Regions from separate parts of the Nocardioides luti genome, predicted to be linked through region 1. Evidence: predicted binding sites of a transcription regulator. Region 1 holds the regulator's gene; each other region holds the start of a gene.

Evidence for each region. The regulator LexA, encoded in region 1, represses DNA repair genes until DNA is damaged. The targets are predictions, from matches to a motif close to TCGAACANNTGTTCGA.
Region 2: a site for LexA is predicted at 2,836-2,851, ahead of H5V45_RS14535 (HNH endonuclease signature motif containing protein). Genes of this name have one in related genera too.
Region 3: a site for LexA is predicted at 1,209-1,224, ahead of H5V45_RS03180 (HNH endonuclease signature motif containing protein). Genes of this name have one in related genera too.

The regions. Positions count from the first base shown of each region.
Region 1 is NZ_JACKXE010000001.1:1,560,912-1,568,155, reverse strand. It holds gene H5V45_RS07555 (phosphatase PAP2 family protein) at 61-864, opposite strand; gene lexA (transcriptional repressor LexA) at 969-1,718, opposite strand; gene H5V45_RS07545 (SDR family NAD(P)-dependent oxidoreductase) at 1,922-2,746, shown strand; gene H5V45_RS07540 (LysM peptidoglycan-binding domain-containing protein) at 3,175-3,594, shown strand; gene H5V45_RS07535 (DUF3052 domain-containing protein) at 3,901-4,320, shown strand; gene H5V45_RS07530 (NUDIX domain-containing protein) at 4,330-4,734, shown strand; gene H5V45_RS07525 (hypothetical protein) at 4,759-5,136, opposite strand; gene H5V45_RS07520 (ATP-binding protein) at 5,259-6,266, shown strand; gene nrdR (transcriptional regulator NrdR) at 6,598-7,113, shown strand.
Region 2 is NZ_JACKXE010000001.1:3,059,543-3,066,786, forward strand. It holds gene galE (UDP-glucose 4-epimerase GalE) at 1-805, shown strand, start outside; gene H5V45_RS14520 (N-acetylmuramoyl-L-alanine amidase) at 802-1,662, shown strand; gene H5V45_RS14525 (Hsp20/alpha crystallin family protein) at 1,899-2,327, opposite strand; gene H5V45_RS14530 (MerR family transcriptional regulator) at 2,401-2,664, shown strand; gene H5V45_RS14535 (HNH endonuclease signature motif containing protein) at 2,927-4,177, shown strand; gene H5V45_RS14540 (CARDB domain-containing protein) at 4,289-6,391, shown strand; gene H5V45_RS14545 (hypothetical protein) at 6,405-6,629, opposite strand; gene H5V45_RS14550 (alpha/beta hydrolase) at 6,711-7,244, shown strand, end outside.
Region 3 is NZ_JACKXE010000001.1:676,997-684,240, forward strand. It holds gene H5V45_RS03180 (HNH endonuclease signature motif containing protein) at 1-1,133, opposite strand, end outside; gene hisF (imidazole glycerol phosphate synthase subunit HisF) at 1,574-2,335, opposite strand; gene priA (bifunctional 1-(5-phosphoribosyl)-5-((5-phosphoribosylamino)methylideneamino)imidazole-4-carboxamide isomerase/phosphoribosylanthranilate isomerase PriA) at 2,332-3,069, opposite strand; gene H5V45_RS03195 (hypothetical protein) at 3,113-3,439, opposite strand; gene hisH (imidazole glycerol phosphate synthase subunit HisH) at 3,459-4,091, opposite strand; gene hisB (imidazoleglycerol-phosphate dehydratase HisB) at 4,088-4,696, opposite strand; gene H5V45_RS03210 (histidinol-phosphate transaminase) at 4,693-5,790, opposite strand; gene hisD (histidinol dehydrogenase) at 5,799-7,109, opposite strand; gene H5V45_RS03220 (LON peptidase substrate-binding domain-containing protein) at 7,200-7,244, shown strand, end outside.

The sequences.
Region 1 (7,244 bases):
CCTCATCCAACGACGCAGCGCGCACCGCGTGACGCCGTCACGCCGAGGAGCGCTGCTTGTTCACCCGGAGGTCGCCGTGGGTTGGCCGGCGAGCGGCACGACGCCGACCGGGTCGGCCGCCGGCACGAGCGGGCGCGGCATCCGCCGGGCGATCGCGAAGCCGCCGAGGACCACCAGCCAGCCGACGACCACGTCGATGACCCAGTGGTTGCCGGTGCCGACGATGACGACGGCGGTGCCGGCGGCGTACACCCAGGCCAGCGCCCGCACCCAGCGCCAGGCGGCGTTGCGCTGCACGGAGATCGCGACCCAGAGGGCCCAGCCGGCGTGCAGCGAGGGGAAGGCGGCCAGCTCGTTGGTGAGCCCGCCGAGCCCGCGCGGCGCGGACGCGTCCGTGCTCCACCAGCCGTCGGAGGCGTGCAGGCTGAGCACGTCGACGTACCCGGTGATGAAGCGCGGCGGCGCGGTCGGCATCAGGAGGTAGGCGACCAGCCCGATCAGGGTGCCGGCCACCAGCGCCCGGCGGGCGGGCAGGTAGGACCGGGTGCCGAGCTTGTAGAGCCACAGCAGGGTGGCGCCGGTGACGACGTAGTGGAGGCTGGCGTACCAGTACGACCCGAGCAGGCCGATGGCCTGGTGGCTGGTGAACAGCCGGTTGAGCGGCAGCTCCCAGTGGATGCCGAGCAGCCTCTCGAGGTGCAGGAGGTCGTGCGCGCGGGCCAGCGCCGGGGTCAGCGCGGTGTCGGCCAGCAGCCGCGAGAGGGAGTAGCCGACCCAGAGCGTCAGGATCAGGGTGAGCTCCAGGACCCCGCGCACCACGCGGGGGTAACGGTGCCGGATCACGAGGATCGACGGGAGGCTCACCGGACCAGCCTCGGCGATTTTGCCGTGGCAGGAAACCGGGTATTCCCCCGAGTCGTCCCCGAGGCGTGGACCGGCTCCACCGGGCTGCACCCCCTACACATGGGTCACATCCTACGGAGGACCGCCGTCACAATCCCGAGGATGGTCGCGTGCGTGCCGTCGATCGGGTCGAACGCCTCGTTGTGGGGCATCAGCCAGACCTTGCCGTCGCGGCGCTGGAGCGTCTTCACGGTGGCCTCGCCGTCGATCAGCGCGGCCACGATCTCGCCGTTCGAGGCGGTCTGCTCCTTGCGGATCACGACGTAGTCGCCGCTGCAGATCGCCGCGTCGATCATCGAGTCGCCGACGACCTCGAGCAGGAACAGCTCGCCCTCGCCGACCAGCTGCTTGGGCAGCGGGAAGACGTCCTGGATCTGCTCCTCGGCGAGGATCGGGCCACCGGCGGCGATCCGGCCCAGGACGGGGACGTACTGCGCGGCGGGGTGCGAGTCGCCGATGCCGGTCTCGTCGTACGACGACTCCTCGGCCGAGCTGATCGAGCGGCGGGCCGCGAGCACCTCGGGGAGGAACACCTCGAGCGCGCGGGGACGGTTCGGGTCGCGCTTGAGGAAGCCCTTCTCCTCGAGCACCTTGAGCTGGTGCGCGACGCTCGACGAGCTGGTCAGGCCGACCGCGTCGCCGATCTCGCGCATGCTGGGCGGGTAGCCCCGCAGCTCGATCGAGTCCTTGATGTGGGCCAGCACGCGCAGCTGGCGCGGCGTCAGGCCGGTGGCGTCGGGCGGGCCGTCCGGCAGCTCGGAGACCTTGCCGCGGGAGGAGTCCGCGACCTTGCCGGGGGTCTTGCTGGTGGCCATGGTGCTGCCTTCCGGTCGGGCTGGTCGATCAGTCGGGCGTGATCGGGTGTGACGGTGTGGGCCGGACCGGGGAGGACCCCGGACCGGAGTCCCACCGTAGCCATCGGGACACCCGATGTTCAAACATCTGTTCGAACGGCGTGTCGCGTCCGTGCCGGGTGCCCTCGGGGCTCCGCCGGCCCCGGATCTGCTTGACTCCCGCCATGTCCTCGCGCGCCAGCTCGCCCACGTCCGCCCGCCCGCTGAGCGCCGTCGTGACGGGAGGCGCCCGCGGCATCGGCCGGGGGATCGCCGAGCGGCTCGTGGACCGCGGGTACCAGGTGGTGGTCGCGGACGTGGACGCCGCCGCTGCGAGCGCCACGGCGGGCGAGATCGGCGCCGCGGCCGGGATCGGCCAGGACGTGCGCGACCGGGACGCCCACGCGGCCGTCGCGGCCGAGGCCGCGCGGCACGGTGCCCTTGCGGTGTGGTGCAACAACGCCGGGGTCGGCGACGACGGCCGGCTCTCCGAGACGAGCGAGGACGCCGTACGCCGTCTGGTGGACGTCAACCTGCTCGGCACCCTGTGGGGGATGCAGGCCGCGCTCGAGGGCTTCGGCTCCGCGGGCGGCGACATCGTCAACACGGCGTCGCTGGCGGGCCTGGCGCCGGTGCCGGGCTACACGGTGTACGCCGCCTCGAAGGCCGCCATCGTCTCCGCCACCATGTCGGTGGCCGCCGAGACGCCGCGCCGCGTCCGCGTGCACGCGATCTGCCCCGACGGCGTGCAGACCGCGATGCTGGACGGCCAGACCCCCGGCGGGCTGGGCAGCCTGCTGGTGCACTCCGGCGGCCGGATCCTCACCGTCGACGAGGTCGCCGACCAGGCGGTGGCGCTCATCGGCGCCCGCCGGGTCGTGCGCAGCGTGCCCGGCTGGCGCGGCGGCGTGTCGCGCTTCGGGGCCCTGGTGCCGAGCGTGACGGCGTCCGCCACCACCGTGCTCGCCGCCCAGGGCCGGCGCGCCCTCGGGAGGCGCGGCCGGGCCTGAGCCCCACGCGGCGGCCGGGCGCTCCCGGCCGGTGCCTGCCCCGGGTCGCGACCCCGTCAGCGACCGGTCAGGTAGGGGGGACGGGCCCAACCGGCCGCTGGCGCGGATCACTGCCCGGGCGACCGGGAGTGCCTGCGTGAGCATTCAACCTCCTCCGTTCGGCGCGACGGCATAGCCCGTTCGGGCCATGCCGCACGCACAGACGGGCCATGCGTTCCCATGGTGGGACTCGGGTAGTGCTTCGAACAATTGTTCGTGTCGACCCTTGTGCCGTTCGAACACCTGCTCTAAGGTCGTACACATGTTCGATCGAATGTCTGATCGAGAGGCTGCGAGCCGTCGGTCCACCAGGACTGTCGGTGGCCCCCGATAGACAGTCCTTCAGCAGCTACGAACCGATGCTGACCTCCACTTCCCCAGGAGTTCCGATGAGCGCCATGACGATCGCCCCGTTGACCACCGCCCCGACCGCGCGCCCCGAGCTCCGGCTCGTGCCCGCCCGTCCCGCCGGCCGCTCCACCCGCCGGCCGGTGGCCGCGGCGCAGCCCCGGGCCTCGGTGCGGCTCACCCGGCGCGGCCGGCTCGTCGTGTTCCTCGCGGCCCTGCTCACGGTGCTGAGCATCGGCGTCGCCCTGGGCGCCGGCTCGGTCGCCTCGGAGAAGCCGGGCACCCCCGCCCCGACCGAGATCGTGATGGTCGGCAGCGGCGAGACCCTGTGGGACATCGCGGCCGGGCTCGCCGGTGACGGCGACGTCCGCGCCATGGTCGCCAAGATCGAGCGTCTCAACGCCCTCGACTCCGCCATGGTCGCCGCCGGCCAGCGCCTCCGGGTCCCCGTCACGGAGTGACCCACCGCGCGCCCAGCGGCGCGCGCACAGACCTTCATCAGCCGACTCGACCCCGGCTGGTGGGCCGGGGAAGACGAGGGGCGGGGCCTGGTGGCCCCGCCCCTCGCGGCATTTCCCGGGCCGTGTGCGGTCGTCCGGTGTGTGCGGTTTGGTCACCAACCGCAGGTTTTCGGCGGAAACCCTGCGGTTGGTGACCAAACGTGGGGTGTCCGGACCGGCTGACCGGCGACGAAGGAGGATCCTCGGCACCAGGTGCCGGAGATCCTCCTTCGTCGGGCAGGACGCGTGAAGGCCTACCCTCCGGGCATGGCCGGCTACTCCAGCACACCGCTGCGCGCCAAGCTCGGCATCCGGGACGGCCACGTCGTGCTGCTCGACCGGCTCCCGGACGACGTCGACCTCGGCGACCTGACCGGCGCCCACGTCGTACGCCGTCTCCCGGCGCGTGCCGACGTCACGCTGACCTTCCACACCACCCTGGCCACGCTCGCGGGCCGGCTGCCGGCCCTCCTGGAGCGCACCGCCACCGCCGGGTCGGTCTGGGTCTGCTGGCCCAAGAAGGCTGTCCACCGGGCGCTGGCCGAGCGCGGCGTCTGGGTCGACCTGGACGAGGGCAGGGTCCGCACCCTCGGGCTCGAGCTCGGCTTCGTCGACGTCAAGGTCGCCGCGGTCGACGACACCTGGTCCGGCCTGAAGTTCGTGCGCCGGCTGGCCGACCGCGCCTAGGGTCGCGGGGTGTCCCTCCCTCCTCGGGCCGTGGCCGTCGTGCAACGCGGCGCGGAGCTGCTGCTGATCAAGCGCCACCACCTCGGCCGCGACTACGCGGTGCTGCCGGGCGGGACCGTCGAGCCGGGCGAGTCCTTCGAGGACGCCGTGGTCCGCGAGCTGTGGGAGGAGACCACGCTGCGCGCCACGATCGACCGGGAGCTGCTGGTCGGGGAGCACACGCCGGGCCGCGAGGCGCGCTACTTCCTCGTGACCGACGTCCGCGGCGAGGCCCGGCTCTCCGGGCCGGAGCTCGAGGCGCACGGGCCGGACAACAGCTTCGAGCTGCTGTGGGCCGGGGCGGGAGACTTCGAGACGCTCGCCCTGCAACCGCACCACCTCAGGGCGGACCTGCCGCGGCTGCTCGATCTCTGAGGCCGCGTCCGCCGGGCCGACGGATCAGCGCGACGCGCGCCGCCCGCCGGGCGGAGGCGGCAGCGGGGGAGCCACGGGCGGCGAGCCGGGGTCGGCGGGCGGGGCCGACGGCGTGGACGACGCGCCACCCGTGATCCCGAGCCGGCGCAGCAGACGCGCGATGAGCATCAGGCCGACGAAGAGGCACGCGACCGCGCCCAGCGACGCCAGCGCGAGGAACCACCAGGCGTTCTGCTCGCCCGAGCGGGCGGTCCCGCCGAAGTCGATCGCGGCGTACACCAGGTAGCCCCACGCGACCACGGCGAGCGTCACGCCCGCGGCGAGCGGGAGCAGCGCCGGCTGCAACGACGGCTTCTTCTTCGGCCCCCGTCGCGACCCGACCCGCTTCCCCTGTGGCGCCACCGGGACATTGTGTCCGATCCGCCCAGCGCCCGCTCCCCGACCGGCCGGGGGGCCCGCGACACCCCGGCGTTGGTGGGCTGGACAGACGGTCAAGGGGGCCCGGACTGACCTATCCTGTCTCGGTGCTGGATGACGGGGGCGCGACGCACGCGGCGGGGGACGAACCCGTCGCGCCCTTGGGCCACCTCTACCGCCTCGGCTTCGAGCTGCGCAACGCCACCAGCATCGACCAGGTCGCGCGCAGCGTGCTGCTCGACCTCGGCGGCCTCGCCGGCGTACGCCGCGTCGGCCTCGGGCTGCTGGAGGGCGCCGGCCGCCGGGTGCGGTACGTCGCCACCGAGCACGCCGGCGACACCGCGCTCGACTGGTGCCACATCGACGCCTACGACGACGTCCCGCTCACGACGGTCACCCGCACGGGCGAGTCCGTCACGGGCAGCGTGGACGACCTCGAGGGCCGCTACCCGGGGCTCGTCGCCCGCCAGCGCGACGAGGGCACCCGCGCCATCGCGGCCTGGCCGCTGCCCGGCCCCGCCTCGCCGATCGGCGGCCTGGTGGTCTTCTTCGACGAGGATCAGACCTTCGACGACCCGCTCCGCCGGCTGTTCGAGGCCACCGCGCGCCGCACCGCCGACGCCGTACGCCGGATCCGCCTGGCCGGTGCGCTCGGCACCGGCGGTGTCGCCGGGGACGACCAGCTCGGTGGCACCGGCGTCCGTGCCTCGATCGTCCTCGAGGGCGACCCGCGGGCGCCCGGCGCCGCACGTCGCTTCGTGCGCCAGCAGCTGGACGCCTGGGAGGTCGAGGGCGACGTCGTCGACACCGCCCAGCTGTGCGTCTCCGAGCTCGTCACGAACGCCGTCATGCACGCGGGCACCAGCTCCGAGCTCAGCATCGACCTCGAAGCGGGCGTGCTCACGGTCGTCGTGCGCGACCTGGGCGGTCCGTCCGGCGACCCGGGCTCCTACGCCCCGGTGGTGGACGACGACGACCTGCGCGTCTTCGGACGCGGCCTGACCCTCGTGGACGCGATGGCGGACCGCTGGGGATCGGTGCGCGACGCCTCCGGCACGACCGCGTGGTTCGTGCTGTCCGTGGCGGACGTCGCGTCCTCCTCGCAGACCGGCTGAGGCTCCCCGGCCGGACGGGTCCGACACACCACCCGAAATGACTATTTCGGGCCCCGCGCAACGCGCTGACCTGCGGTTTCTCCGCGGGTGTGATCCAGACCGCAGGAATGTCGCGGGCGGGCTTGCGAACGCCTCGGACCGCGGCGTACGGTTACCACTACATCTAGTACTTACACCGGTGTAGTTATCCACATCTAGTTCACAGAACCAGGGTGGACTGCCCACAGGCAGCCGGTTGTTATGCACAGCAGCACCCCCGTTATCCACAGCCCAGCACACCCCAGAGGGGGTGTCTGAAGCGCGCCTGCGACCGTGAGAGGAGAGACCCGCGATGCACTGCCCGTACTGCCGCCACACCGACACCCGGGTCCTCGACTCCCGCGTCGCCGACGACGGCGGCCAGATCCGCCGCCGGCGTACCTGCTCGGCCTGCGCGAAGCGCTTCACGACCGTCGAGCAGATGCAGCTGACCGTGCTCAAGCGCTCCGGCGCCACGGAGCCGTTCACCCGCGAGAAGGCCGTCGCCGGCGTCCGGAAGGCCTGCAAGGGCCGCCCGGTCTCCGAGGACGACCTGGCCTGCCTGGGCCAGGCCGTCGAGGACGCCCTGCGCAGCGAGGGCTTCGCCGAGGTCCCCGCGAACGAGGTCGGCCTGGCCATCCTCGGACCGCTGCGGGTGCTCGACGAGGTCGCCTACCTGCGCTTCGCCAGCGTCTACCGCGCGTTCGAGTCCGCCGACGACTTCGAGGACGAGATCGCCATGCTCCGTGCCGAGCGCGAGGTGCCCGTCGTCGACGGCGCCTCGCTGGTCGAGCTCGTCGAGACCCCGCAGCCCGCCAGGAGCGGCTGACCCCAGACCGCCCGGAGTGGATCGTGGGGAAGCGATCCGCTCCGGGCGCACCACCCAGGAATGTCGGTGGTCCCCGTCAGAGTGGGACCCGAGGCCGGCACCAGCAGCACCGCACCGCCAGCACCAGCCAG
Region 2 (7,244 bases), 1.5 Mb from region 1:
GGACGCGACGATCCACATGGCCGCGCGGATCGTGGTGCCGGAGTCCGTCGAGGAGCCGTACCTCTACTACGCCAACAACGTCGCGAAGTCGCTGGAGATGTTCGACGAGCTCGAGAAGCTCGGCAAGTCGCGGGTGCTCTTCTCCTCCTCGGCCTCGCTCTACGCGACCAAGGACGACTTCGAGGTCGTCGAGTCCGACCCGCTCGAGCCGACCTCGCCCTACGCCCGCACCAAGCGGATGATGGAGCAGATCCTGATCGACATGTCCGCGGCGACCGGGCTGCGCGCGATCATCCTGCGCTACTTCAACCCGATCGGCTCCGACCCGGACCTCGAGTCGGGCATCTACGCCAAGGAACCGTCGCACGTCATCGGCCAGCTCGTGATGGCCGCGCGCGGGCTCAAGGACTCCTTCACGATCACCGGCACGGAGCACCCGACGCGGGACGGCACGGGCATCCGTGACTACATCCACGTCTGGGACCTGGCGAAGGCGCACGTGCGGGCCGTCGAGAAGTTCGACGAGGTGCTCGAGGCGGTCGGCGAGCCGAGCGTGATCATCAACGTCGGTGCGGGCGACGGCGTGACCGTGCGCGAGCTCGTGGCGTCGTTCGAGCGCGTCTTCGGCTCCGAGGTGCCGGTCAGCGAGGGCCCGCCGCGGCCGGGTGACGCCGTCGGGGCGTTCGCGAACGCCGACCGCGCGGCCGAGCTGCTCGACTGGCGCACGGAGCTGTCGCTCGACGACGCCATCTTCTCGGCGCTCGCCTGGGGCGAGAAGCGCCAGGAGATCCTGGGCTACGAGTGACCCGCCGTTCGACCGCCGGGCTGCTCACCCTGGTGCTGCTGGCCGTCGGGCTCGTCGCCGAGGCCGGGTGGGCGTCGTACGGCGGTCGCTCGGAGGGGCTGGTGCCGGCGCACGTGACGCTCGTGGCCGGTCCGGCTGGTCCCGCCGGCGGAGCCGGTGACGTCGGTGCCACCGGTGCCCGGGTGGACGCGCCGCTGGCCGGCCGGACGATCGTGGTGGATCCCGGTCACCAGCTGGGCAACCACCGCTACCCGCGCAAGATCAACCGCTTGGTGCCGGCCGGTGGCTTCCGCAAGCCGTGCAACACGACCGGGACGGCCACGAACGGCGGCTTCCCGGAGGCGACCTTCGCCTGGCGGGTCTCGCGCCTGCTGAAGGCCCGGCTCGTCGAGCTCGGGGCGCGCGTCGTGATGACCCGGCACAGCCACCGCCAGGATCGCTGGGGGCCGTGCGTGGACGTCCGCGGCCGCGCCGGCAACGCCGCTCCTGCCGACCTCAAGATCAGCATCCACGCCGACGGCTCGTACACCGCCGGTGCCCGCGGCTTCCACGTCATCGCCCCGACCGACCGGCGGCCGTGGACGCACGACATCTACCGCGCCTCGAAGCGGCTCGCGGTCCGCTCGCGCGCGGCACTGCGGGCGGCGGGTCTGCCGGTTGCCAACTACGTCGCCGGTGGCGACGGCCTCGACTTCCGCTCGGACCTCGGCACGCTGAACCTCTCCGACGTCCCGACCGTCATGGTCGAGCTGGGCAACATGCGCAACGCCCGCGATGCCCAGCGGATGACGTCCGCCCGCGGGCGGACGACCTACGCCGAGGCCCTCGCCGACGGTGTGGTGCGGTTCCTGCCGTAGATCCGGCGGTGGCCGAGGAGATCGCGCAGCGACCGTCTCGAAACCACCCGACCGCCGAGTCCCCGAGGACTCGACGGTCTCAGGACCGACCGCCGCCCCCCAGGCGTCCGTTCGCCGGTCCTGGCCCGGTGAAGTGGGAGGAGACTGGCTGCCAGGACCAACGTGACCGATGCGTGATCGTCACGAGCAGAAAGCGGCGGTCTGGACCTCGGGAGGGTGCGGGCCGGCGATGTGGGTCAGGCGTCGATCGCCGTGCGCTCGGACGGCGACCCGACGCCGACCTCGATCTTGCGCGGCTTGGCCCGCTCGGCGACGGGGACGACCAGGCGCAGCACGCCCCCGTCGTACGCCGCCTCGATGCGGTCGAGGTCGAGGTTGTCGCCGAGCACGAGCTGGCGGCTGAACACGCCGCGCGGCCGCTCGGAGGCGAGCATCTCCCAGTCGCCGTTGCGGGCGACGCGCTCGGCGCGGACCGTCAGCACGTTGCGCTCGACGTCGAGGTCGATGCTCTCCCGGGCCACGCCCGGCAGGTCGAACTCGATCACGAAGCGGTCACCCTCGCGCCAGGCATCCATCGGCATCACCGCGGGGCGGTTCGTGGTGCCGAGCATCTGCTGGGTGAGTCGGTCGAGGTCACGGAACGGGTCGGTGTTTCGCAGCAACATCACAAGTCCTCCTTCAGGGTCGATGTCCACGGATCTATATCCGCTGGCACACATTTGATATACCGTCGACGTCATGACGTCAAGAGGGGTCTTCGCGATCTCCGTCGCGGCCGACCTGGTGTCGATGGAGATCCAGAACCTGCGGGTCTACGAGCGGCGCGGCCTGCTCGAGCCGGCGCGTACGCCGGGGGGCACCCGCCTCTACAGCGAGGACGACCTGGAGCGGCTGCGTCGGATCGGCGAGCTGCTGGCGGACGGGCTCAACCTCGCAGGGATCCACCGCGTGCTGGTGCTCGAGGACGAGGTTCGCCGGCTGGGTGGGCGGGTCCCGGACTGAGCGGACGTGGCGCTGGTCGAGGCCGTCAGTGGTCCGGCCTGTGCCCGCCTGGACGTAGCTCCGTTGTAGGGGATTTATTGGATATGTGGTCGCCGTGGGTGCCGGGGCTACTACCCCTTGCGGCTGCTTTCACACTCTCCGTTGGTGCCACTCTCCCGCCGTGGTCACCGTTCGAACATTTGTCCTGATATTTTACTTTCGGAGTGTGGATCAGGCTCATTCTGGCCCTTGGATTGTCGGTGGTCCCTGATTGACTTTCCCCGTGACCAGCTCCCAGACCACGGCTCCCCAGCACGCGATCGCGCGTGCCGTCGCAGCCATGGACGAGCAGGTCGACAACGTTCTCGATGCACCGGTGTGGTCGATGTCGGATGACGAGGCCGCCGCCGCACTCGTCGGGCTCACCCGGCTCATCTCGCGCATCACCGAGCTCGAGGCCCGCGTCGCCGTCCACGCATCTTCTGTCGAGGTCGGCTCGTCCGTCGGGGCCACGTCGATGCAGGCGTGGTGGGCGACCCAGACCTCCCAGACCCACCGGAGCACTGCGGCGAAGATCCACCTCGCCGAGGCCCTCGGCCGCTGGCACCTCGTTCGCCAGGCGGTTTCGTCCGGGGCGCTTTTGACCGAGCAGGCCCAGGTCATCGTGCGGGCGCTGGACGACCTTCCTGAGGATGTCGACCCCGAGACCCGGGTGCTGGCGGAGAAGCATTTGGTCGACCTCGCCGCCGACCACGACGCGATCGACCTGCGCCGCCTCGGCCGAGGTCTCCTCGACGTCATCGACCCCGCTGCCGGCGAGGACGAGGAGCGCCGCCGGTTGGAAGAGGAGGAGCGCAGGGCCCGGCAGAAGATGCGCCTCACGATGAGCGAGGACGGGCACGGGTCCTGCCACGGTAGGTTCACCATCCCCGCCGCCCAAGGCGCCATGCTCAAGAAGATCCTCCAAGGGATCGCGGCCCCGAAGCATCAGACCGCCGTCCACGGACCCGGAGTCGAGCGCAAGCCCAGCCCCGAGCGCATGGGTGCGGCGTTGTGCGAGCTCATCGAGCGCTACCCGGCCGACCGGCTCCCCAACGCGGGTGGCGTGAACGCGACGGTGGTCATCACGATGCCCCTGGAGATCCTGCTCGGAGCCGAGAAGGCCGCCACGTTGGACACCGGCGACAAGATCACCGCGAGCCAGGCCCGACGGCTCGCCTGCGAGGCGGGGATCATCCCTGCGGTCCTCGGCGGGAAGTCCGAGGTCCTCGACCTCGGCCGGACTCGCCGCTACTTCTCCAAGGCCCAACACCTCGCCCTCGGCATCGAACAAGGCGGCTGCACCGCCGATGGCTGCGACTGGCCACCCAGCATGTGCCACGCCCACCACGACCCGTTCTGGAGTCACGGCGGCAACACCGACCTCAAAGACGGCAGACTCCTCTGCCCCCGACATCACGCGAGAGCCCACGACCCGGCCTACGAGATGGCCAAGCTGCCCGGCGGGAAGGTCGCCTTCACCCGGCGGACGTAGGTCGATCCACCTGCCGACGAGCGAGAGCGATCTAGTCCGGATTGACCATGTCCCTGAGTTCAGCCTGCGCGCATGCTGGACGGCATCATCCGCCCTCGGTCGGGGAAGATCATGGAGCGATCTCGTCGCACGGTCCTGGGGGTGGTCGCTGCACTGGTGGCCGCCACGCTGTCCGTCACACCACCCGGTCCGGCGCAGGCAGCCGGCCGTCCGGACCTCGTCGTGCGAGCGCTCAGCGCGAGCCCCGGGTCAGTCCTCGCGGGTCACGCCGTGACCGTCCACGACACGACGAAGAACGTCGGCGCCGCAGCGGCGGGGTCCAGCGCCACGGCGTACTTCCTGTCCGCCGACAAGCGGAAGTCGTCCGGGGACCGACTGCTCGGTTCTCGCAAGCCGGGTCGCTTGTCCGCGGGTGTGCGCGACGCCGGCTCGAGGAAGCTCATCGTTCCGGCCGCGACCGCTGCGCGTGCGTACTGGTTGATCGCCTGTGCCGACGCCCAGAAGCAGGTCACGGAGTCGAAGGAGCAGAACAACTGTCGGACGTCCTCCGCGAAGCTGACCGTCCGGTCGGTCGGCATCTTCCCCCAGACGCCGGACCCCGCCCCACCGGTGACGACCACGGACGACACCGGGTCGTCGTCGGTGGTCAGCGGGACCTACAACCCGGCCACCGGGCTCGACCTGTACGGCTACGACGCGAGCTTCGCCACGACCTACCACCTGCACCTGCCGGGCGACCTCGGCGCCGAGAACGCGGGGGCGGCGCTCCAGGGCGGCGAGGACGTCACGATGACGGTGCTCTCGTCGGTCGCGGGACTACCCGCAGGGTCCTCGATGCTCGCCGGCGTGCGGTTGGAGCCGGAGGGCCTGCAGCTGGTGAACCCCGGGACCCTGACCATCACGGGACCGGCCCTGACCTCGGCGAACCTCGCGAGCCAGACCGGTGCGGTGTGGAACTCCGGCGGGACCGACCTGTCGATGTCGCCGATCCTGCCGCCCAGCCAGGGCGGGAGCCCGAATGCCGGAACCGTGGTGCTGTCCGTCTCGCACTTCTCGTCCCCGAGCGTGCTGGAGGCGAGCGACGCCGCGCGTCAGTACCTCCGCGACCATCCCCCTGCGCGCGTCCTCGAACAGCTGCAAGCGAAGGCGGCCGACCTCCTGCGCACCGAGCGGCTGAGCCAGATGGCGGGGCACAGCGCCGACCCGGTCGTCGTGCAGGACGTCCAGGCGTTGTACGACGACTACTTCGACCACCAGGTCGTCCCGGAGCTCAACGCGGCGCTGACCGACGACACGATGGCCAACACCGCACTGCAGGACGCCCTGCGTTGGGAGAGATCGACCATGCTCCGGGGCGGGGACCCGGGCGCGCGGGGTGACCTGATCACCGCCATGCTGCCGAAGATCATGGAGAACGCCATCAGCAAGGCGTGGGCCCGGTGCGCCGTCGACCACCACCTCAGCGACATCATGACCCTGCTCGGCATCGCCCGGTTGGCTGCCGTACTGGGTGACGGGCCGGACGCCGGCGAGGCCTACAACAAGGCCCTGGCCTGCGGGCACTTCACGGCCACGGTCGCCCTGGACGTCCACCACAGCTACCACTACCCGGCGCACCAGGTCGGCACCTTCTCGGAGGACGTGGAGGGCCACTGGGCGACCAAGCAGACGGCGCTCGACATCGGGGTCGTCACGAGCTCGGCCACCGCACCCCTGAGCTACGACTCCGCCGGGGAGTCGTACTCCAACGTGTGGAAGGACTACGAGGGACCGCCCGACTGCCCGGTCTACGTGAAGCAGACCGACATGACCTCCACGGTCGACGGCACGGTGCGTGGCCTCCTGTTCGTCGACATCAACGCCTACGAGGTGCCGCCCGGTGCCCAGCGACCTCTCGTGCAGCCGGGGAGCCTGAGACTGACGTTCGCCGATGCGGTGGAGAACTACCACTGGTACTACACCCAGTGCGGCAGCGGATCGGGCGACTCGACGTTCCCGGGCCTCCAGGGCTACGCCCAGGCGGCGTTCACCCACGGCGGGAGCGTCTACGGCGACGCGGCCGTCAAGATCCCGATCGAACCGGCTGCCCAGAGCGGCGCGACGCTGTACGACGACGTGTTCCAGCGGACCTGGGACAACCAGGCCTTCCTGCACGAGGTCGACACGGCCGCGGTGACGCTGAGCGTCGTGCACACCCCGCAGCCGGCCTCCTGAGCCGCTCGGGCGCTCAGTCCTCGGGCGGGACGTCTCCCTCGCGCTGTGCGTCGTCGGTGTGGTCGCCCACGTCGACGTGCCAGTTGAAGTGCTTGCCGATGTTGTCCGGCTTGATCTCGGCCAGGCAGGTGGTGCAGGTGACCGTGGCGTTCGGGTCGGCGAACTCGCCGCCGGCCTGGTGCTCGCCCTGCCCCTGGGTCTGGTCGTCGGTCGTGGCCGCAGCCTCGGAGTCGCTCATGCCGCCCCACTGTGCCACCGGTCCGGGCCGCGTGGCTCGACCGAAGGGGTGGCTGTGGTGGGTGCGGCTAGGTTCTCCGGCATGCCCATCGACCCGCAGCTCCAGGACATGCTCGACTTCATCAAGGCCGCGGGCTACCCGCCCATGCACGAGGGGACGCCCGAGGCGGCGCGCCAGGGGTACCGCGCGATGAGCGTCGGGATGGTGAAGCCGGAGGACGTCGTCCCGGTCGGGTCGGTCGAGGACGTGACGGTGGGGGAGCGGCCGGGTCGGCTGTACCGGCCGGAGCAGGCGGACGGCGTACCCGTCCTCGTGTTCTTCCACGGCGGCGGCTTCGTGATCGGCGACCTCGACACGCACGACCAGGCGTGCCGGCGGATCTGCCGCGACGCGGAGGTCGTGGTGCTGTCGGTGGACTACCGGCTGGCGCCGGAGCACCCGTTCCCCGCCGGCATCGAGGACGCGCTGGCCGCCGTGCGGTGGGCGGTCGCCGAGCTCGGCGTGGACCGGGTCGCCGTGGGCGGCGACAGCGCCGGCGGCAACCTGTCGGCCGTGTGCGCGCAGGAGCTGCCGGAGCTGGTGTCGGCGCAGGTGCTGATCTACCCGGCCGTCGAC
Region 3 (7,244 bases), 880 kb from region 1:
TTGCCGCCCTGGCTCCAGAAGGGGTCGTGGTGGGCGTGGCACATGCTGGGTGGCCAGTCGCACCCGTCGGCCGTGCACCCGCCCTGCTGGATGCCGAGGGCGAGGTGTTGGGCTTTCGAGAAGTAGCGGCGGGTGCGGCCGAGGTCGAGGACCTGGGACGTGCCGCCGAGGACGGCGGGGATGATCCCGGCCTCGCAGGCGAGTCGTCGGGCCTGGGAGGCCGTGATCTTGTCGCCCGTGTCCAACGTCGCAGCCTTCTCGGCTCCGAGGAGAGTCTCGAGAGGCATCGTGATGACCACGGTCGCGTTCACGCCGCCGGCGTTGGGGAGCCGGTCGGTGGGGTAGCGCTCGATGAGCTCGCAGAGCGCGGCACCCATCCGCTCCGGGCTGGGCTTCCGCTCGACTCCGGGTCCGTGGACGGCGGTCTGGTGCTTGGGGGCGGCGATGCCCTGGAGGATCTTCTTGAGCATCGACCCTTGGGCGGCGGGGATGGTGAATCGGCCGTGGCAGGATCCGTGGCCGTCGTCGCTCACGGTGAGGCGCATCTTCTGGCGGGCCTTGCGCTCCTCCTCCTCGAGGCGGCGACGCTCTTCCTCCTCTCCGGCGGCGGGGTCGATCACGTCGAGAAGACCTCGGCCGAGCCGTCGCAGGTCGACGGCGTCGTGATCGCCGGCCAGGTCGACGAGGTGCTTCTCCGCGAGCACGCGGGTCTCCGCGTCGACGTCGTCGGGGAGGTCGTCAAGGGCCCGGGTGATGACCTGGGCCTGCTCGGTCAGGATCGCCCCAGACGACAAGGCCTGACGGACGAGGTCCCAGCGGCCCAGGGCATCCGCCAAGTGGATCTTCGCCGCGGCCGTCCGATGCGTCTGGAGCGTCTGGGTGGCCCACCACGCCTGGGTCGAGGTCGCGCCGACGGACGAGCCGACATCGACGGAGTATGCGTGGACGGCGACGCGGGCTTCGAGCTCGGCGACTCTCGCCGAGAGTCGGGTCAGCTCCACCAGCGTGGCACCGGCCTCGTCGGCGGTCATGGACCAGACGGGAGCGTCGGCGACGTCGCTGATGCGTTCGCCGACGTCGCGGACCGCACGCGAGATCGCGTGGCGGGGGCCGTCGTCGGTGAACGTCTTCATGGGGAAAGTCAATCAGGGACCACCGACAATCCAGGGCTCAGAATGAGCCGGAAAGCGACCCTGAAGGTAAAATATCAGGACAAATGTTCGAACGGCGACCACAGCGGGCAAGTGGCACCCACGGAGACTTCGAAAGCGACCGCAAGGGGGACTTGCCCCGGCACCCACGGCGACCACATATCCAATAAATCCCCTACAACGGAGCTACGTCCAGGCGCGCACAGGCCGGACCACCGATGGCCTCGAGCCGTGGAGGGGTGAGGTGGTTTCGAGACAGGCGCTAGCGCGCCTTCCTCAACCACCGAAGGCAGCGCCCTCCTCAACCACCGGAGGCGGCGCCTTCCTCAACCACCGGGAGGCACCTCAACCTCCTCAACCACCGCAGGAGGTGGTTTCGAGACAGGCGCTAGCGCGCCTTCCTCAACCACCGCGAGGAAGCCTCAGCGGACGGGGTGCCCCGCGGAGGCTAGCGACGACTTCACGTCGGCGATGCGGAGCGTGCCGAAGTGGAAGACGGTGGCGGCGAGGACGGCGTCGGCGCCGGCGTCGACGGCGGGCGGGAAGTGCTCGACGCGGCCGGCGCCGCCGGAGGCGATGACGGGGATGCTGACCTCGCGGCGTACGGCGCGGATCAGGTCGAGGTCGAAGCCGTCCTGGGTGCCGTCGGCGTCCATGGCGTTGAGGAGGATCTCGCCGGCGCCGAGCTCGGCGGCGCGGGCGGCCCACTCGAGGGCGTCCAGGCCGGCGGACTTGCGGCCACCGTGGGTGGTGACCTCGAAGCCGGAGTCGGTCCCGGGGGCGCGGCGGGCGTCGACGGAGAGCACGAGCACCTGGTTGCCGAAGCGGTCGGCGATCTCGGCGACGAGCTCGGGGCGGTTGATGGCGGCGGTGTTGACGGCGACCTTGTCGGCCCCGGCGCGGAGCAGCCGGTCGACGTCCTCCACCGAGGACACTCCCCCGCCGACGGTCAGCGGGATGAAGACCTCCTCGGCGGTGCGCGAGACGATCTCCATCGTGGTCGCGCGGCCCTCGAACGACGCGGAGATGTCGAGGAAGGTCAGTTCGTCGGCGCCCTCGGCGTCGTACAGCCGGGCCAGCTCCACGGGGTCGCCCGCGTCACGCAGCTCCTGGAAGTTGATGCCCTTGACGACGCGGCCGGCGTCGACGTCGAGGCACGGGATGACGCGTACGGCGAGGCTCACGGCGCGCCCGGGAGCGTGAGGGCCAGCGCGTCCTCGAGGGTGAAGCGGCCCTCGTAGAGCGCGGTGCCGATGATCGCGCCCTCGACCCCGTCGCCGACCAGGCCCTGCAGCGCCTCGAGGTCGGACAGCTCGGTGATGCCGCCGGAGGCGACCACGGGACGCGAGGTGGCGGCGCAGACGTCGCGCAGCAGCTGGAGGTTCGGGCCCTGGAGCATGCCGTCCTTGTTGACGTCGGTGACGACGTACCGCGCGCAGCCCTCCGCGTCGAGGCGGGCGAGGACGTCGTAGAGGTCACCGCCGTCGCGGGTCCAGCCCCGTGCCGCGAGGGTGCGGCCGCGGACGTCGAGGCCGACGGCGACGCGGTCGCCGTACTCCGCGATCGCGGCGGCGCACCACTCCGGCTGCTCCAGCGCGGCGGTGCCGATGTTGACGCGTCGGCAGCCGGTGGCCATCGCGGCAGCGAGCGACTCGTCGTCGCGGATGCCACCGGACATCTCGACCTGGATGTCGAGGGTGCCGACGATCTTCGCCTGCAGCTCGCGGTTGTGCCCGCGGCCGAAGGCGGCGTCGAGGTCGACGAGGTGCAGCCACTCGGCCCCCGCCTCCTGCCAGCGCAGGGCCGCCTCGATCGGGTCGCCGAAGCGCTTCTCGGAGCCGGCGACGCCCTGGACCAGCTGGACGGCCTGGCCCCCGGCGATGTCGACGGCGGGCAGCAGCTCGAGGTAGGCGCTCATGCGGAAATCCTAGGTTCGGGGGTGGGGTACGGCGGGGGCGGTCTCAGCGTCGCCGGAACAGCATCGTGTGCAGCACGGGAGCGGCGAGCAGGCTGACCATCGCGAAGACGGCCCGCACCTCCCACTCGGGGCTGACGATCCAGACCAGCAGGTTGAGCAGGAGCAGCAGGCAGACCGTGATCGTGAGGTTGCGGCGGCGCCGGGCGGCCAGCAGCCCGGGCTGGACGCGCGGCAGCGGCAGCCAGCCGACCAGGCGACGGCGCCTCGCCTCGGCGCGCTGGCGGCGCTCCTCCTCCTGGGCGCGGGCGGCGGCGCGGATGGCGTTCTCGCGCTCCCGCTCGGCACGCCGGGTGGCGCGCTCCTTGCTCATCGGGCCGTCACGAGGGTGCTCACAGCGACCGCACCCAGTTGCGCAGGAGGGCGGCCCCGGCGTCGCCGGACTTCTCGGGGTGGAACTGGGTGGCGGTGAGCGGGCCGTTCTCGACGGCCGCGACGAAGCGGTCGCCGCCGTGCTCGGCCCAGGTCACCAGCGGCGGCCGGGTGCGGCCGTTCGTCTCGAGGACCCAGTCACGGACGGCGTACGAGTGCACGAAGTAGAACCGCTCGTCCTCGAGGCCCTCGAAGAGACGCGTGCCGGTGGGGGCCTCGACGGTGTTCCACCCCATGTGGGGTACGACGGGTGCCTGCAGGCGCTCGACGACGCCGGGCCACTCGTCGCAGCCCGCGGTCTCGACGCCGTGCTCGACGCCGCGCTCGAAGAGGATCTGCATGCCGACGCAGATGCCCAGCACCGGCCGACCGCCCGCGAGACGCCGCCCGATCAGCCGCTCGCCACGGATCGCGCGCAGGCCGGCCATGCAGGCGGCGTACGCCCCGACGCCGGGGACCAGCAGCCCGTCGGCGGCCAGGCACTCCTCGAAGTCGGACGTGAGGCTCACCGAGGCGCCGGCGCGCTCGACGGCCCGCACGGCCGAGCGGAGGTTGCCCGAGCCGTAGTCGAGGACGGCGACCGTGGCGCTCAGAGCGCACCCTTGGTCGAGGGGATGCCGGTCTCGCGCGGGTCGATCGCGACGGCGTCGCGGAAGGCCCGGGCGAACGCCTTGAACTGCGTCTCGACGATGTGGTGCGGCTCGCGGCCGGCCAGCACCCGCACGTGCAGCGCGAAGTGGCCGTGGAAGGCCAGCGTCTCGAAGACGTGCCGGGTCAGCGAGCCGAGGTAGCCGTTGGTGGAGCCGCCGAGCACGACGTACTGCTGCCCCTCGGGCTCGCCGGTGTGCACGCAGTACGGCCGGCCGGAGACGTCGACGACGGCCTGGACGAGCGCCTCGTCGAGCGGCACGGTGGCGTCGCCGAAGCGGCGGATGCCGACCTTGTCGCCCAGCGCCTGTCGCAGCGCCTGGCCGAGCGCGATCGCGGTGTCCTCGACGGTGTGGTGCGCGTCGATGTGGAGGTCGCCCTCGGTCTGCACGGTCAGGTCGACCAGCGCGTGCCGGGCGAACGCCGTGAGCATGTGGTCGTAGAACCCCACGCCCGTCGAGATGTCGTGGCGGCCCGTGCCGTCGAGGTCGACCTCGACGAGCACCTTGGACTCGCTCGTCTGCCGCTCGATGCGTGCTGTCCGACTCATCTGCCTGCCTCTTCCATGACCTCGACCAGTGCCTGCTTGAACGCCGTCATCTCCTCCGCGGTGCCGATCGACACCCGGAGCCACCCCTCGGGGCCGACCTCGCGGATCAGCACGCCCCGCGCGAGCAGCCCCTGCCAGACAGCATGACGGTCCGGGAAGGTTCCGAACAACGCGAAGTTGGCGTCGCTGTCCGCGACGGTGTGCCCGCGCTCGCGGAGCCACGCGACCGTCGCGTCGCGCTCGGCGCGCAGGTCGTCGACCCGGCCGAGCAGCTCGGGGGCGTGCCGCAGCGCCGCCAGCGCGACCGCCTGGGTGACGGCGGAGAGGTGGTAGGGCAGCCGAACGACGCGGATCGCGTCGCAGATCTCGGGCGACGCGGCGAGGTAGCCCAGCCGGGCGCCGGCCAGCGCGAACGCCTTGCTCATCGTCCGGCTCACCACGAGGTTGCGGTGCTGCGGGAGCAGCTCGAGCGCGCTGGGGGTGCCGGTGCGGCGGAACTCGCCGTACGCCTCGTCGACCACGAGCACGCCCTCGTCGCCGACCGCCTCGCACAGGGCGCTGACCGCCTCGGGCGGCAGCGCGGTGCCGGTCGGGTTGTTCGGCGACGGCAGCAGCACCACGCTCGGGCGCCGCTCCTCGACCAGCGCCCGCGCGGCGTCGAGGTCCAGCGAGAAGTCGTCCTCGCGCCGGCCCTGCACCCAGTCGGTCATCGTGTCGCGGGCGTACTCGGGATACATGGAGTACGTCGGCGCGAAGCTGAGCGCGCAGCGACCCGGGCCCCCGAAGGCCTGCAGCAGCTGCAGCATGACCTCGTTGGAGCCGTTCGCCGCCCACACCTGCGCGGGCGAGATGCCGTGCGGGGTGTCGCGGGAGAGGTACGCCGCCAGCGCGGACCTCAGCTCGGTGAACTCGCGGTCCGGGTAGCGGTTGAGCACGCCGGCCGCCTCGGCGACCGCGGTCGCGATGTCCGCGACGACGGCCGGCGAGGGACCGTAGGGGTTCTCGTTGACGTTGAGCTGGACGGGCACGTCGAGCTGCGGGGCGCCGTAAGGCTGCAGGCCGCGCAGCTCCTCGCGCAGAGGAGGGAAGTCCATGCCGCGCCCTAGGAGTCGAACCGGACGCGGATCGCGGCGCCGTGACCGGGCAGGTCCTCGGCCTCGGCGAGCGTGACGACGTGGTCGGCGACCTCGGCGAGGCCCTCGCGGGAGTAGTCGATGACGTGCACCGACTTGGTGAACGCGCGCACCGACAGCCCCGACGAGTGGCAGGCGCAGCCGGCCGAGGGCAGGACGTGGTTCGAGCCCGCGCAGTAGTCCCCGAGCGAGACCGGCGCGTGCGGGCCGACGAAGACCGCCCCGGCGTTGCGCACCCGGGCGGCCCAGGCTGCGGCGTCCTCGGTGTGGATCTCGAGGTGCTCGGCGGCGTAGGCGTTGACGACGTCGAGGCCCTGCTCGAGGTCGTCGACCAGGACGATGCCGGACTGCTGGCCGCCGAGCGAGGTGCGGATCCGCTCGGTGTGCCTGGTCGCGAAGACCTGCTTGTCGAGCTCGACGTCGACCGCGGCGGCGAGCTCCTCCGAGGTCGTGACCAGGACCGAGGCGGCCAGCGGGTCGTGCTCGGCCTGGCTGATCAGGTCGGCGGCGACGTACGCCGGGTCGGCGGTGTCGTCCGCGAGGATCGCGATCTCCGTCGGGCCGGCCTCGGAGTCGATGCCGACCTGGCCCTTGAGCAGGCGCTTGGCGGTCACGACGTAGATGTTGCCCGGCCCGGTGACCAGGTCGACGCGGCGGCACGGGCCGACGCCGTAGGCGAACATCGCGATCGCCTGGGCGCCACCGACGGCGTACACCTCGTCGATGCCGAGCAGCGCGCACGCCGCGAGGATCGTCGGGTGCGGCAGGCCCCCGAAGTCCCTCTGCGGGGGTGACGCGAGCGCGATCGAGCGCACGCCGGCCGTCTGCGCCGGGACGACGTTCATCAGCACGCTGGAGACCAGCGGCGCGAGGCCGCCGGGCACGTAGAGGCCGACCCGGTCGACCGGCACCTTGCGGTGGGTCACCCGGGCGCCGGGGCCGAGGTCGGTGACGACGTCGTGCTCCAGCTCGGCCGCGCAGGTGGCGCGCAGCCGACGGATCGACTCCTCCAGCCCGGCCAGGATGTCGGGGTCGAGCTGCTCGAGCGCCTGCCGGATCGTCTCCGGAGCCACCCGGATGTCGTCGACGACGCAGCCGTCGAAGCGCTCGGAGAAGTCGCGGATCGCGTCGAGCCCGCGGGTGCGGACCTCCTCGCAGATCGCATGCACCGCCGGGACCGCCGCCTCGACGTCGAAGTCGGCACGCGGCACGGCTTCGCGGTAGTCGACGGGCGCAGCGGGGTCACCGGCTGCGCCACGGAGGTCGATGCGGCGGATCATGGGCCGATTCTACGAGGCGGGCTCCCCCACCGACGACTCGCGATGCGGGCTGGGACGACCCGCGCTGCACGGACGGCTACTGTCAGCCGTGTGAGCGACGCCCTGCCGATGTTCCCGCTGAACGCGGTGCTGTTC